DNA from 2 places in the Paenibacillus sp. 22594 genome. Region 1 is predicted to be linked to the other one. Evidence: predicted binding sites of a transcription regulator. Region 1 holds the regulator's gene; the other holds the start of a gene.
The links. Region 1 encodes LexA, which represses DNA repair genes until DNA is damaged. Its sites were predicted from a motif close to CGAACATATGTTCG; they were not measured.
Positions count from the first base shown of each region.

Region 2: recA (recombinase RecA) is a predicted target of LexA. The motif match lies at 2,539-2,552, and genes of this name have one in related genera.

Region 1 is NZ_JBQENA010000001.1:454,016-459,362, reverse strand. Features, by position in the region: gene ACTJKB_RS01955 (hypothetical protein) at 1-222, shown strand, start outside; gene ACTJKB_RS01950 (hypothetical protein) at 292-477, shown strand; gene ACTJKB_RS01945 (hypothetical protein) at 605-823, shown strand; gene ACTJKB_RS01940 (hypothetical protein) at 939-1,481, shown strand; gene ACTJKB_RS01935 (hypothetical protein) at 1,579-1,956, opposite strand; gene ACTJKB_RS01930 (L,D-transpeptidase) at 2,108-2,446, opposite strand; gene lexA (transcriptional repressor LexA) at 2,684-3,310, opposite strand; gene ACTJKB_RS01920 (LysM peptidoglycan-binding domain-containing protein) at 3,549-3,962, shown strand; gene ACTJKB_RS01915 (DUF896 domain-containing protein) at 4,073-4,246, shown strand; gene ACTJKB_RS01910 (hypothetical protein) at 4,331-4,858, shown strand; gene ACTJKB_RS01905 (HAD family hydrolase) at 4,895-5,347, shown strand, end outside.
Region 2 is NZ_JBQENA010000001.1:608,816-614,162, reverse strand. Features, by position in the region: gene ACTJKB_RS02600 (YajQ family cyclic di-GMP-binding protein) at 1-240, shown strand, start outside; gene pgsA (CDP-diacylglycerol--glycerol-3-phosphate 3-phosphatidyltransferase) at 393-980, shown strand; gene ACTJKB_RS02590 (competence/damage-inducible protein A) at 1,034-2,323, shown strand; gene recA (recombinase RecA) at 2,622-3,686, shown strand; gene ACTJKB_RS02580 (regulatory protein RecX) at 3,812-4,546, shown strand; gene rny (ribonuclease Y) at 4,855-5,347, shown strand, end outside.

The DNA of each region.
Region 1 (5,347 bases):
TCAACATATAAGGTTCTGACGAGCGATGCCGACTTGTTCGCGGCAGCTCTCGCACAAGTGAAGGTATACGTTGTTCAATTGATTGATGGCAAACCGCACGTCATAGCAGATTATGCCGGACCTGTGCAGAGATGGACGCCTGAAGATGTACTTGTAGCAGGAATGTGTTACAGCCGGGAAGGGTTTGAATTCAGAGTCCGTGTGCCTAAGAAGCAAGAGTAACGGACAAGTTCTTACGTTAAAGGTAAACCACTCCTGATGTCGAATTAATAGAATAGGAGGTGGTTCATTGTGAGTGCAGTTCACTATGAGCTTCAATATGTGAATGGACAAATTGAAGAACTGGAATCCACATTCAAGACGGCGGAGGAAGCACGGGCACATCTGAAATCTAGCGGACTTACAGAATGGATTATGGCGGGCGGCAAACACATTAATCCGGCGAATGTGATCTCTATTAAGGTCAAGGAAGCTTAACCTGAGTCTGTGAGCTGCTGAAAAGCGGCTCTTTTGTTTTAATAAGCTGTTATTGTTGCCGGATAACACATACCAATACGGCTGTTATTGCATCTCTTATACTATAAAACGTAAAAGAGGTGTAATGATGACAGAACGCGAACGTGCGAGAATCCGCAGAGCCATCAGTTTGCTGCGGACACAAAGAGCTATTTTGCTGGAAAGACTGGAAGAAATCAATGAAAACTTGCGCCGGGTGCCAAACCCGAGCCGTGCCAGACGTGAGCTGCTGGCTGCGAGGGCTTCCATACGGGAAGCATTACGCTTAAACGCTGCGGCTATCCGATTGCTTAGAAGTGTGCTGTAAGGTTTAATGGTTGGAGCAGAAACTTTAAAAGAAGTCTTGTAATCCAAGGCATCCCCCGGGATGCCTTTTCATAGGTGTGAATCCGAATATCTTACATAAGTGAAAGGTGATAAAGATGAAAGAAGATTTACGGCAGCGTATTGGATTACAGAAGCAGCAGGAAACTAGCGGAGTGGAAATTACTTCTGGTCTGAATGAGATTTTAGAAGATATTACAGTGCTGAATATTTCTAGGGAAGATGTGGAGAAGGGAAGACTGGAGAATTATTTACGGGAATTCAAGAAGTATGAGAAAAAGAAAATGCGCGGGAAGGTAACGCTCATATTTAACGGGTATGAGCAGGATCGCAGGGAGATTTATCAGATCCGTGAGATTACGAATTGGGTGGATCGTCTGCTGAAGAATGTTCCTTACTTGTTCTACTTTTTAAGCAGGGAAAATTATAGTATGCGCATTGTCTTTTTTTGCTTATCTGAAGTGGTAGGGCGCTCTGGGGTAGAAGTGTCGATCACCAAGGAACAGGGCCGAAGATTGATCGAGAAAGTTACCAAAAGTGCAGTAGTCTACGCCAGGAAGCTGAAGGAGCCGGAAGTGGTGCAGCTTGTACTGGCTGAAGGCATTCTGGATGAGCTTGGATATGAGCAGACTGAGCAATAAGAGCAATGTGCTCCCGGGTCGTGAATGGTATAAGCCTGAGATTCACCGGGAGACACATTAGTCGCCTATTGCTTCAATATGTAGTCATAAACAGGTTTTACATGAAGTTGAAGGACGTTATTTGCTCGGAGTAGACAATTAGCTGTTTATATTCAATTTCAGTTCCAAAGCTGGCGAAAGGCCGTACAATCACATTATCCAAGACTACAAAATTGTAATTGAATGTCTTTTCAGGATGCTCAGCACCCAAGTAGGAAATGTATTCATCAACGATGACATCGTCCATCAATGATTTGAGGTTAAATACATCCTCATTACTGCTGGTGTTCGAAGCTACATTGCCTTGAATGCTGCCGAAGGCTGTAAGGATATTGACTCTGCGTTCCCCATGATTATTGTTCAGTAAAAGATTGGAGAGCTTACCTAATGCATCGACCTTGAAGTCGACATGGGTTCTTATTTTGGATTGATTCAAACCAGACACTTCCTTTCAAGATTTAATTTACCAATATACAGGTTTCGACATATTACTTCACTTTTCCTGTTTGTATGCGAAATAAATGTTTGAACATGAAGGACACCTTGTGAGACGTTGATAAATGTCTCACAAGGTGTCCTTTGTGCTGTTATTCTCGAATGGTTACACGGGTTCCGATGGGAACAGTTGCTGCGAGGGCTAACACATCTTCATTGTACATACGAATACAGCCATGGGATACCTTTTTGCCGATGGAGGAAGGGTCATTGGTTCCGTGAATCCCGTAATGGGGCTTGGACAGGCCCATCCAAAAAACGCCGAAAGGGCCACCGGGGTTTTTCTGTTTGTTGATAATGGTATATTCTCCAACTGGAGAGACGGACAGCATCTTGCCTATGCCGACAGGAAAACCTCTAATTACAGTGTCATTGTCCAGCAGATACAGCATCCGCTGTGACAGATCGGTAATGATTCGATAATTGGGCATTTTGATCAACACTCCTTTTATGATCAGAATATGAGTGGAGTGTAGAGAGAGTTCTGGAAAATTAGATAGAAAATCACAAGCGAACAAATGTTCCTTTTCGGTTAATCAGGCACAGGGGACAAGATAGGGCAACAAAGAGTACTAAATAGTGTGAAGAAAATAATTGGTAGATTGGAGGGAAAAGGAAAAAACAGTTCCGCTATTAAGCGGAACTGTTTTAAATGAGACGGGGACTTACTAATGAATATCACGGAATAGGCCGATAACTCTGCCCAGAATCGTAACTCGATTCAAACGTAGAGGCTCATAAGCGGGATTCTCCGGCTGCAGACGGATATGATCACGTTCTTTGTAGAAGGTCTTAACTGTTGCTTCATCTTCTTCAGTCATGGCAACGACGATATCGCCATTATCTGCTGTCTGCTGCTGGCGGACGATTACATAGTCACCATTCATAATGCCAGCGTCGACCATACTGTCACCAAGAACAGAAAGCATGAACACTTTGTTATCACCTACATAATGGGTAGGCAGTGGAAAGTAATCCTCAATATTCTCTGTTGCTGTAATCGGCACCCCGGCGGTAACCTTTCCAACGACTGGAATGCGTGTTACCGTCTGAACAAATTGATGAACATTCTCGGAATCCTCTTGTCCCAGCAGTTCTATTGCACGCGGTTTCGTTGGATCACGACGGATAAGCCCTTTCTTCTCCAACCGGTCCAGGTGACCGTGTACCGTGGAGCTGGAAGCCAGTCCTACAGCTTCACCGATTTCCCGGACAGAAGGCGGATAACCCTTGCTGCGGACTTCGTTACGAATAAATTCCAGGATCGCCAGTTGACGACTCGAAATCTTTGACATCGGAATCAACCCCATATACTATGTTTGGGAAAATTATAACATAGAACTTCCGTTCGTACAAACATAAGTTCTAAAACGATTGGGAATGGCAGCTGGAGAATGGTAAAACGGATTTGATATAAACAGAAAAGGGGTTCGGAGAATAAGGGAACAATTGTTCGAAAAAGGTATTGAACAAAACACATGTTCGTGTTATATTAATTCGAAAGTAAGAACAAGTGTTTGGAGGCCGGTTAATATGTTAAAATACAGCACATACCGCAGTATTTACGACGAGGTTCATGAGGACCATACAGCGAGAGCCCGTTCTGCATACAATGATAGACTAGATATGAAGAATCTTCTTTTCTCATTAGCGGCAGCATGCCGCAGATTGCTCCGTCAGGATACAATTGTAAAGCTGGCCTTGATTTTTCTATTAGTGATTTCCGGATTTACTGTGGTAGGCAATGTTTTTGCGGGATCGGTGTTGTCATCCAAACAGGAGAAGAGGGTTGTTGTTGAACGCGGGGATACACTTTGGAGCATAGCACTTAAGAATAAACCGGCTCATATGAAAACGGCTGTATATATAGAAGGAATCAAACGGACGAGCGGTCTTGAGAACAGCAACATCAAAGCCGGCGATGTGCTAAGTTTACCTGTATATTAATACTGATGGAGTGCCTATAGATGGATACCAGGAGCTTTCAGGGAGCAGACCTTGACAAGCTCTTTTTCTCATGGCAAAGTTAGAATGAATTTATAGGGGAGGGGAACATATTGAACATTGACGAATTGGTCGCCCGCATCAATGAATTAGCGCGCAAACAGAAGAGTGACGGCCTGAATGAAGAGGAGCTTAAGGAAAGAGCCAAGCTTCGCGAGATCTACCTGGGCAATATCCGCAGTAACTTCCGTGCTCAGCTTAATACTATTGAAATTGTGGACAAATAAGCGCATGAACAAGGCAACAAGGCAGGAGTTAATGATGCTCTGTTCCTTTTCATAGATATTATAGGATGACTAGGGGGAACTGACATGGCCCGTTCTTGGGAAAGAATGGTTCAACGCAACACACAGCAAATCAACAAGCAACGCAAGAAGCAAGGGAAAGATTCCATCTATGCATCAACCACTTCTGCAGCTGCAAAGAGCAGCGATATTTTTAAAGGCCGCAATATTGTTTTTCCCGTAGTATTATTGATGCTTGGCATCATGTTCTGGGTAGTTGGCTCTATAGATGAAGCTAAGGGCAGCGGTATTCTTGCCAACTGGCTGGGAGTTGTATTGTATTTCCTGCTCGCGGCACTGCTTTTTTTCCGTCGTCCATATTTAAAGGTTGAACGTGCCAGACTTGCCACCATTAAATACAATCGTGAACGCCAGCTTCCGGCAGGGGATATTGAAAAAATTATTGTCACCCGTGGCGCAGTTTCCATTAAGTACAAAGGTAAACGCACACAGTGGGTATTCTCCAAGCTGCTCAACCGTTATGACATTAATGCAATGGGTGAGCGTTTGGAGCAGTTCGCCAAGCAGAATCATGTGGAATATGTGAAAGAATAGAAAGATACGTCCAGCATAGGGAGAGGGAGAACTATAATGCCGATTTCCGCCGTACTCTTTGACCTTGATGATACGCTGCTCTGGGATGAGCGGAGCGTTGAAGAAGCATTTCGTTATGCCAGTGAAGCAGCAGGTGAATCCGTCGATCCTAAGAAGCTGGAAGCAGCTGTCCGCAGAGAAGCGAGAAATCTGTATGAATCATATGAAACGTTTCCGTTCACCAAGCTGATTGGAATCAATCCTTTTGAAGCGCTGTGGGGGAATTTCACAGCAGGTGAACAGCTTGAATTCCGGAAGATGGAGCAGCTTGCACCTGTCTACCGTAACGAATCCTGGCGCCGCGGGCTGGCAGCACTGGGTGTGGAGGATGAAGCGCTGGCTGCAGAGCTGGCTTCTAAATTTGCTGCGGAACGCCGTAGCCGTCCTTACATGTATGAAGAAACACTGCATGTACTGGATCAGCTCAAGGGTAAGGTGAAGCTACTGCTC
Region 2 (5,347 bases), 150 kb from region 1:
ATTGAGCCCGCCTCGCTGGGAACTGTACGGCAGCGTCTGGGACTCAAACAGGGAATTGATCAGGAGAACGCCAAAAAAATCAACATTCTGATCCGTGATTCCAAATTGAAGGTGAAAAGCCAGATTCAAGGGGACCAAATCCGCGTAACCGGCAAAAGCCGTGATGATCTGCAGCAGATTATCCAGCTTCTGCGCAAAGCAGATTTACCGCTGGATCTGCAGTTCAACAACTTAAAGTAAGATTTCGTACCCCGCACTGCTTGCGCTTATCTCGCCTGCGGGGTGCTTTGTGTTTTTTTTGACACCTACATAGGGCTATAATATACTTGCCTAAGCAGTTTTTAAGAAAATAGTGGATTATCGGATTCGTATGGATCAAGGGAGGAACTTCTGTGAATTTGCCTAACCGCATTACGCTTGCCCGTATTTGCCTCATCCCGATTATGATGTTTTTTTTGCTGGTGAATTTCAGCTTTTATCCGGAACCGATTCATTGGGGCTCGTTCCAGCTCTCCATTAATCATCTGATCGCGGCAGTGATTTTTCTGCTTGCAGCCAGTACGGATGGCATAGACGGCTACATTGCCCGGAAATACAACATGGTCACCAATCTGGGCAAGCTGCTCGATCCTCTTGCGGACAAGCTGCTGGTCTCGGCTGTACTGATTTCTCTGGTAGAACTGGGCAGATGTGACTCTTGGATTGCTATCGTCATTATCAGCCGTGAGTTCGCTGTAACGGGACTGCGTCAGGTAGCACTGCTCGAAGGTAAAGTGGTTGCTGCCAGCAAATGGGGCAAGATTAAAACTGTGATTCAGATTGTCGCCATTTCACTTCTGCTGCTTAACAATTTTCCGTTTCAATTTGTCAGCATTCCTGTAGATGATATTGCGATCTGGGCGGCTGCACTTGTTACCATCTATTCAGGTATTGACTATTTCGTGAAGAACAAAGATTTACTGCAGCTCCACAACGCTTAATTGAACAGCTCAGAGTCATTCAATATTTTACATCCAGGAGGAGAAAGCCAGCGATGAAAGCGGAAATTATTGCCGTCGGCACAGAACTTTTGCTCGGACAGATTGTAAACAGCAATGCGCAGTTTCTTTCAATAGAGCTGGCGGCACTCGGAATTGATGTTTATTTTCAGACCGTTGTTGGAGACAACAGCAGCCGTTTGCAGCAAGCCATCGAAATTGCCCGCAGTCGTGCGGATGTTATTCTGTTCACCGGCGGGATTGGTCCGACCGAAGATGATCTTACCAAAGACGCGTTAGCAGCATCCGTAGGCCGCAGTCTGCATATAGACCAGCTTGCCATGGACCATGTTCAGCGATTTTTCGATGAACGTAAAATCGTTATGACCGAAAACAACCAGAAACAGGCACTGATTATCGATGGAACAACGCCACTCCCGAATGAAACGGGGCTGGCTGTCGGGCTTGCTTTTTCTGATGGTGGAAAGTTTTACATTGTGCTTCCAGGACCTCCGCGCGAGATGAAGCCTATGTTCACAGACCAGGCCAAGCCTTGGCTGCAGCAGCATGTCCTGACGGATGAAATGCCGATATACTCCAAAATGCTGAAGTTTGCCGGTATCGGGGAATCGCTCCTTGAGGATAAACTGATTGATCTAATCCGGGGCCAGAGCGATCCGACCATTGCTCCATATGCCAAGGAGGGTGAAGTAACGGTGCGCATCTCCACCAAAGCCCCTTCGGAACGGGAAGCTATGAAGAAGCTGGAGGGACTTGAAAAGACCATTCAGGAGATTCTGCCGGAGCACATGTATGCCAATATTGATGTGCCGCTCGAGCAGCTGATTGTGGATTGGATGGCAGATGCCGGCCTGACTTTGAGTGCAGCGGAGAGCTGTACAGGCGGCCTTCTAATGGAGAGCATTACTAATATTCCGGGCAGCGCTTCTATGTTCCTCGGAGGGATCGTATGCTATTCCAATGATATGAAGAAGAAGCTGCTGAACGTGCCTGCAGCCCTGCTGGAAGGTCCTGAAGCCCCGGGAGCTGTCAGCCGGGAGGTGGCTGAGGTGCTTGCGGATCAGGTGAGAATGACCGCCGACAGTGACTTTGGATTGTCGGTTACCGGTGTAGCAGGTCCGGGATATTCCGAGCGCAAGCCGGTAGGGTTAGTATTTATCGGACTGGCTGAACGCGGCCGGCCTACGGAAGTCTATGAACTTAATCTTAAAGGCACTCGCGAAAATATCCGTCTGCGAACCGTCAAGGCGCTTTTATACCGTCTCTGGCGCAGGCTGGAGGAGCGTAAGGTAGCTACACCGCTTGAAGGGTCAGCCTTGCAATAACCTTCCTGTCCGGTATATAATTTGTTCATACGGAAGAACCGTGGCACTGAGATATCCTTGCTGCGGTTTTTTGTTTTATTCTTATGTAATGAACTGCAGCCTGTCCCTGTAAGAAGGTACTGTCCGACATCCGGTGAATGAATAATCTGGCCCAGCGCCAGATCCGGAAGGAGGCTTACAATAAAAGGGAGTAAACCTCCTTGGGACAAAAAAAACGAATGTATGTTCGAAAAAAAGCTTGGCAAGACCTCCAAAACACGTTATTATAATACTATAAACAGTGAAGGAAGTGGTCTGATTGTCAGATCGTCGTGCGGCGCTTGATATGGCGCTTCGTCAAATAGAAAAACAATTCGGTAAAGGTTCGATCATGAAATTGGGAGAATCCACTCACATGAAAGTGGAAGTCGTACCTAGCGGATCTTTGGCACTTGATATTGCATTAGGTATAGGCGGACTTCCTAAGGGACGTATTATTGAAGTATATGGACCGGAGTCTTCCGGTAAGACAACTGTTGCCCTGCACGCTATTGCAGAAGTGCAGAAGGCAGGCGGACAAGCTGCATTTATCGATGCCGAGCATGCGCTTGATCCTAAATACGCCAAAGCGCTTGGTGTAAATATCGATGAACTGCTGTTATCCCAGCCTGATACTGGTGAGCAAGCCCTTGAAATCGCTGAAGCACTTGTGCGCAGTGGCGCAGTTGATATCATCGTAGTAGACTCGGTGGCAGCACTGGTTCCAAAAGCGGAAATTGAAGGCGACATGGGGGATTCCCATGTAGGCTTGCAAGCACGTCTGATGTCCCAGGCTTTGCGGAAACTGTCGGGGGCAATCAACAAATCCAATACCATTGCTATCTTCATCAACCAGCTTCGTGAGAAGATCGGCGTGATGTTTGGTAACCCGGAAACGACACCTGGCGGCCGGGCACTGAAATTCTACTCTTCCGTACGCCTGGATGTGCGCCGCGTAGAGAGCATCAAAATGGGCAATGATGTTGTGGGTAACCGTACCAAGATTAAAGTCGTGAAGAACAAGGTGGCTCCTCCATTCAAACAGGCGGATGTGGATATTATGTACGGTGAAGGCATTTCCCGTGAAGGTAGCCTTGTAGATATCGGAACAGAGATGGATATCGTGAACAAGAGCGGTGCTTGGTATTCCTATGAAGGTGAACGTCTTGGACAAGGCCGTGAGAATTCCAAGCAGTTCCTTAAGGAGCATCAGGATATTGCCTTGCTAATTGAGAATAAGATTCGTGAAGCGAGCAATTTGTCAACGCTTGTGGCTGCGCCAAGTGAAACTGAGGTAGCTGCCGAGCAAGAGGAAGAAGAAAAACTCCTGCTTGAAATCGAATAACTTGATATTCAATCATTTGTAATTGAATACTAGGTAAGAGTTCAGGCGCCCTGTGAATAATCATAGCAGGGCGCTTTTTCGCAAATGAATAAGACTTACATCAGCAATGAGGTGATAGGGCAGCCATGGTTATCCAATTAAATCCTGAACCTGAAGAGCAGGACGAGCAAATCTTAGCTGATTTTCCTGAGGATGAGCTACTCGAAATTACACGTGTGGAGCGTCAGAAGAAGTCAGACCACCGTTATATTATACATTTTGGCGCATATCAGCTGGCCGTTCATGAAGATGTCATGATTAAATACCGGATGATTACGGGAAATTCCTTCCTGAAGGCCGATCTGGAGGAAATCGTTGTAGCTGATGAGCGGCAGCGGGCTTATGTGGAGGGTTTGCGCTATTTGGAGCGCAAACCGCGAACGTCCCAGGAAATGGCCCGCCGTTTACGGGAGAAGGAAATAGGGGAGACTATTATTGCTGAAGTCCTGCTGCGTCTGCAGCAGGAGCGTCTGCTTGATGATCCCTTATACGCCAAGCAATGGGCGGAGCAGCGTATGACGAATCAACGCAAAGGCAAGCTCTGGATCCGCCAGGAACTGCGTGAGAAAGGCATCGATAAGTCGCTGATTTCCGAGGCATTGGAGAATATTACTCCCGAACAGGAGCTGGAAAGCGCTCTGCAGACGGGACGAAAAAAATGGAATTTGATCCGCGGAGATGTGAATGACAAGCGGAGGAAGACCGGAGCATTTCTCATGCGGAGGGGATTTTCCGGGGATATGGTACGCCAGGTGCTGAATATTTTGCGTCAGGAAGAGGATTTTGAGGGCGAAGAAGAGGATATTTACTTCCCTGACTGATTGTCTTGACTTTAATGCAGTTATCGACTCTCTTGACAATGTCTTTTTATAAATAATAAAATATAACATGAATCGGCATAAATAAGATATCCTTTTTCCTTCCCAAAAAGCAGACTCTTATGAAGCGGTTCGCGTACAACTCATATGAAATGTAATCGCCGGATAAGGCGGGCAGTGTGCATGTGCAGCATGTGCAGTATGGCAATCGGTGTATTACCGGTTTTTTGTATGGTGATGAACGGATTAGTTTAACAACTGCACAAATTCCCAAGCCTAGTTCTTGGAGGAACCAACGAGGAGGTGAACAGATGCAAACTGCGATCTGGGTCATAATCGTTCTCGTTGTAGCTGCATTATTCTTTGGATTCGGTTATTTTATTCGTAAATCCCTTGCAGAAGCTAAGATTTCCAGTGCTGAGAAAGAAGCCGTAGTCATCGTGGAGAATGCGAAGAAAGAGGCAGAAGCGCTGAAGAAGGAAACGGTACTTGAAGCTAAGGACGAAGTCCATAGAATCCGTACCGAAGCTGAGAAAGAAACTCGTGAACGTCGGAATGAAATCCAACGGCAAGAGAGACGTTTGCTGCAAAAGGAAGAATCGCTGGATAAAAAAATGGAATCGCTCGAACGAAAAGAAGAACAAGTAGCTAACAAAGAGAAACGAATTGACGAAACACAACAGCAAATTGACGTTATTTACAAGAATCAAGTCACTGAATTGGAACGCATCTCCAATCTGAGCATCGATGATGCCAGAAGTATCATTCTCAGTAATGTTGAGCAGGAAGTTCGCCACGAAACCG